2 regions of the Pseudoalteromonas simplex genome follow, and region 2 is predicted to be linked to the other one. Evidence: predicted binding sites of a transcription regulator. Region 2 holds the regulator's gene; the other holds the start of a gene.

Region 1 (2,414 bases), 320 kb from region 2:
AGCAAGTATAACGACAAATGTGCCCCTCACTAAGGTTTGTAAATGAAAGCTGAAAGTTAGCGAGTTTTTAGAGAAAGGAGCTATCAGCTTTCAGCCGTCAGCTATCAGATTAAAACCCAACAAATTAGCGAGTTTCTAGAGGAAAGAGTAAAGTTATCGAGTTTGAGGCTCACGTAGGCGTGAAATTTATTTCGCGCGATGTTTCTTAAATCTACGTGTAAGTCGTAGGTCGGGCTTTAGCCCGTCAGGTATGAGTAATAAAACATGTGTCGCCATAAATGACGACCTACATGATGTAGGATAGAACGGAGTGAAACCCAACAAGTTAGCGAATTTCTAGAGGAAAGAGTAAAGTTATCGAGTTTGAGGCTCACGTAGGCGTGAAATTTATTTCGCGCGGTGGTTTATAAAGTCATCAGACTTTAAACCCAAGTTAAGACTTGTAGGAGGCGTTTTAACGCCGAAAAACTCACGCTATAGCCAAAAGTTCACGGTTAAAACCATTCCTACGATTATCTCAGATCTCATGCATCATTTAAAAAACAAAAAAGCGGCACTTGGCCGCTTTTCTTAGGTAAGGTGAGTGATTAGCAGTTAGTTTCTTCTGCGTTAACACCTTCTTTTACTTCTTCACATGCATCTTCAACTGCATTTTGTGTATCAGTAATTGCTTCGTCAATACGCTCACCTGCGTCTTCAGCGGAGTTGTCTTCACAACCCATGATGAAAAGACCTGAAAATAGGGCGATAGTTGCGGCTTTTAAAGTTGAATTTTTCATAATGAAATTCCTTGTAAATTTAAAAATAAAGTAAGTGGTTATCTGCTTTTAACTACTTAGGGACGTTGCCTCTAAGTGCTCCTGATACCAGCGAAATAACAAGTAATACTAAAAATATAAAAAAGATAATCTTAGCGATGCCTGCAGCGGCTCCTGCGATACCGCCAAAACCTAACACTGCTGCGATTAACGCGATAACTAGAAAAGTAATTGTCCAGCGTAACATAGTGGTCTCCTTGGCTATTTAAATTTTCTTAAGTTCGATGTAACTGAAGCGAGTTCTGTGCCAGAACTTTTATTTTATATATTTCAATGGGTTGTGTGTTTTTATTGTTCTTTAGAGGGTTCATCATTTGGTAACTTTTACGAGTAAGCATGTAACTTATTCATAGTGATATTTTTTCATATTGAGATGCATGAGAAAAAGAGATAATGCACCAATAAATGGTAAGACCAATTTAACTTTATTTGGGTTGGCTACCTCTAACACCTTGTTGTGTGTGGTTTTTAGCCATTTTGTTGCTATTAATTAATAGTTCAGCATATAACGACTGGCTATATTGATTATTTATATCATCTATAGCGGGGCTTTAAATGCATAAATAGTGGGGTGTTAATTATATGTACGTCATGTTATTTTAAATTTAATTGGTTTTACCAATTTACAATGGTGCTATACAAATGAATTTTGTTTGTTATTATTGGTGCATAATTATTTAACAAAAATAACTTTTTATTTTAAGTAAGCGAGGGGAGTCGTATGGATATAGGTGGATTACTCACCACTGCGGCCAGTTTGATGGTGACAGGCATGGTAGGCGTGTTTGTTTTTCTGACTATTTTGATTTCAGCAGTCACTTTAATGTCAAAGGTAGTGGGTCGATTTGATGATCCTGCAATTGCAGAACCTACGCGTACAGCAAAAATTCAACCTCAACAGGGTGTGCCACAGGCACATATTGCAGCAATCAGCGCTGCAATTGCTCAATTTCGAAATAAACAAAAATAACGGGGCAGCTTAAACATGGCTAAATTAAAACTAACCGAATTAGTATTGCGTGACGCACACCAGTCTCTTTTGGCAACGCGTATGCGCTTAGACGACATGCTACCCATGGCAGAAAAACTCGATAATGCGGGTTATTGGTCAATTGAATCATGGGGTGGTGCGACGTTTGACTCGTGTATCCGTTATTTAGGTGAAGATCCTTGGCAACGTATTCGCGAGCTAAAAGCGGCAATGCCAAATACTAAGCAACAAATGCTACTACGCGGACAGAATCTTCTAGGTTACCGTCATTATGCTGATGATGTAGTCGAAAAGTTTGTTGAGCGTGCCCACAAAAACGGTGTTGATGTTTTCCGTATTTTCGATGCGATGAACGATGTGCGTAACCTTGAAACTGCCATTAAAGCTGCTGTTAAAGTAGGTGCTCATGCCCAAGGTACTATTTCGTACACAGTAAGCCCAGTCCATACGCTTGATATGTGGCTTGAGCTTGCAAAACAACTAGAAGATCTTGGTTGTCATTCAATTTGTATCAAAGATATGGCAGGTTTATTAAAGCCTTATGATTGTGAACAGTTGATCAAAGGTTTAAAAGAAACTGTGTCTATTCCTATTGCGATGCAATG
Region 2 (2,414 bases):
TTACGATGGCCACGATGAGTCATTACGTAAAAAACTAAAACGCGTTAGCGTCATTCAAGATGAGTTTGCTGATCAGTTCTCAGAAGCCATGCTATCGTGCGTGGTTGCCCTTGGTGCTCAGTATTGGCCGCATATCTTGCCCGAGTTTATTCCTAGTCAATTGCAAAGCTTTCCGAATGTAACTCACAGTGAGCATGTGATGAGTGCCCAGCCATTTGATTTGTTTGTACAAATTCGCTCAGACCGTGAAGATGTAAACCATCTATTTGCCCTGCAAATCCTAAAATTATTAACACCGGATGTTGAGCTGGTGGAGCAGGTCCGTAATTTTCGGTTTTTAGATGGACGTGATTTTAACGGCTTTATTTATGCAGGCGATACACCTCATGGCCGTCAAAAGCGTAGTACAGCACTTATCGACAAACCGGGTCACTTTGAAGACCAAGGCAGCTATATTCATGTTCAGCGCTTTGTGCATGATTTGAGTGTCTGGCAGCACTTATCGTTATCAGAGCAAGAGCAAATCATGGGGCGCACGCGTCTAGATAACACCTTGATTGTGCCTGCTGTAGAAACCAGTCATGCGGTTCGTAGTGAATTAAAAGATGAGCATGGCCAGCCTCTCTTGCTAAACCAAAGCATGCCATTTGGTGATGTGCATAAGCAGGGAATTTTAATGGTTTCGTGTGCGGCGCAAGGGGATGCGTTTGAGCAGGTATTAAAGAGTCGCTTGGGGCAGGGCGATTGCTATGATCATTGGCTCGATTTTACTCAAGCCGATATGGGATCTGCGTTTTTCGCCCCGTCAGTAAACTTCTTAAAGCAGCTTTAAACGGTATCGAATAAAGTGCGTACGCGATCAAGCGTCACATCGATTTCAGAAATCTTCGCAGGGGCGATAAAAATAGTGTCGTCGCCTGCAATAGTGCCTAGTACGCCATCTGCTTTACCGAGTGAATCAAGTAAACGAGCAATTAATTGTGCTGCGCCTGGACTGGTGCGAATAATGATCATCATTTCGTTATGCATAATATCAATAACAAGCTGACGCAGTGGGCTTTTCGCTGTTGGCACACCCATTTCAGCCGGTAAGCAATAAACCATTTCTTGTTTTGCATTACGAGTACGTACCGCACCAAATTTGCTTAACATGCGAGATACTTTACTTTGACTAATATTATCAAAGCCTTGCTCTTTTAATGCTTCGACAATCTCACCTTGTGAACCGAAGTTTTCTTCTTTTAATAGCGCTTTAAACGCTTTGATCAGTGCTTCTTGTTTGTCTTGTGGTTGCATGTTGCCGTTTCTTTATTCATAAAATGTAGGGTAATTCTACACAACTCTGCATATTTATGCAGTATTAGTTTACAAAGTCGTCCAAAATGCAGTGTCTTTACAGCCAAGTTTACAACTATGGTCGAAATTATACGCGAAATAAGCAGGATAAATTTGTTTTTAGTCGCTAATTTCATTATCTTTAGGGCCACAAATATTTCCTACCTCAAATTACGGAGAATTCCAATGAAAGTTGCTGTTTTAGGCGCAGCTGGCGGTATCGGCCAAGCATTGTCTTTATTATTAAAAACAAGTTTACCTGCAGGTTCTGAATTATCGTTATACGATGTTGCCCCTGTTGTTCCTGGTGTAGCGGTTGATCTTTCTCACATCCCAACAGACGTTAAAGTTGAAGGTTTTGGTGCTGACAGCTTAGACGCAGCATTAGCTGGTTGTGATATCGTTCTTATCCCAGCGGGTATGCCACGTAAGCCAGGCATGGACCGTGCGGACCTTTTCAACGTAAACGCAGGTATCATCAAAACATTAGCTGAAGGCATCGTTAAAAACTGTCCTAAAGCGTTAGTAGGTATCATCACTAACCCAGTAAACGGCACTGTGCCAATCGTTGCTGAAGTATTCAAAAAAGCGGGTACTTACGATGCAGGCCGTGTATTCGGTATCACAACGCTTGACGTGATCCGTTCAGAAGCATTTGTTGCTGAACTTAAAGGTTTAAGCGCAACTGACGTTAAAGTTCCAGTGATCGGCGGTCACTCAGGTACGACAATCCTTCCTCTTCTATCTCAAGTTGAAGGTGTTACTTTCACTGACGAAGAAGTTGCGGCATTAACTCCACGTATCCAAAACGCAGGTACTGAAGTTGTTAACGCTAAAGCGGGTGGCGGTTCAGCGACTCTTTCTATGGGTGCTGCAGCAGCACGCTTCTGTATGTCTTTAGTTAAAGGCTTACAAGGTGAAGAAGTAGTTGATTACGCATACGTTGCAGTTGAAAACGGTGACGCAGCATACTTCGCACACCCAGTTCGTCTAGGTAAAAACGGCGTTGAAGAAATCCTTTCTTACGGTGAGTTAAGTGCATTCGAAGAGCAAGCTAAAAACGACATGCTAGCTACACT

Evidence for each region. The regulator ArgR, encoded in region 2, controls arginine synthesis, uptake and breakdown. The targets are predictions, from matches to a motif close to ANTGAATANNTATTCANT.
Region 1: a site for ArgR is predicted at 1,483-1,500, ahead of IRQ78_RS07655 (OadG family protein). Genes of this name have one in related genera too.

What each region holds. Positions count from the first base shown of each region.
Region 1 is NZ_JADILN010000003.1:39,393-41,806, reverse strand. It holds gene IRQ78_RS07670 (hypothetical protein) at 1-46, shown strand, start outside; gene IRQ78_RS07665 (hypothetical protein) at 588-779, opposite strand; gene IRQ78_RS07660 (DUF1328 domain-containing protein) at 832-1,005, opposite strand; gene IRQ78_RS07655 (OadG family protein) at 1,540-1,788, shown strand; gene oadA (sodium-extruding oxaloacetate decarboxylase subunit alpha) at 1,804-2,414, shown strand, end outside.
Region 2 is NZ_JADILN010000003.1:356,948-359,361, reverse strand. It holds gene IRQ78_RS09130 (Dyp-type peroxidase) at 1-832, shown strand, start outside; gene argR (transcriptional regulator ArgR) at 829-1,296, opposite strand; gene mdh (malate dehydrogenase) at 1,522-2,414, shown strand, end outside.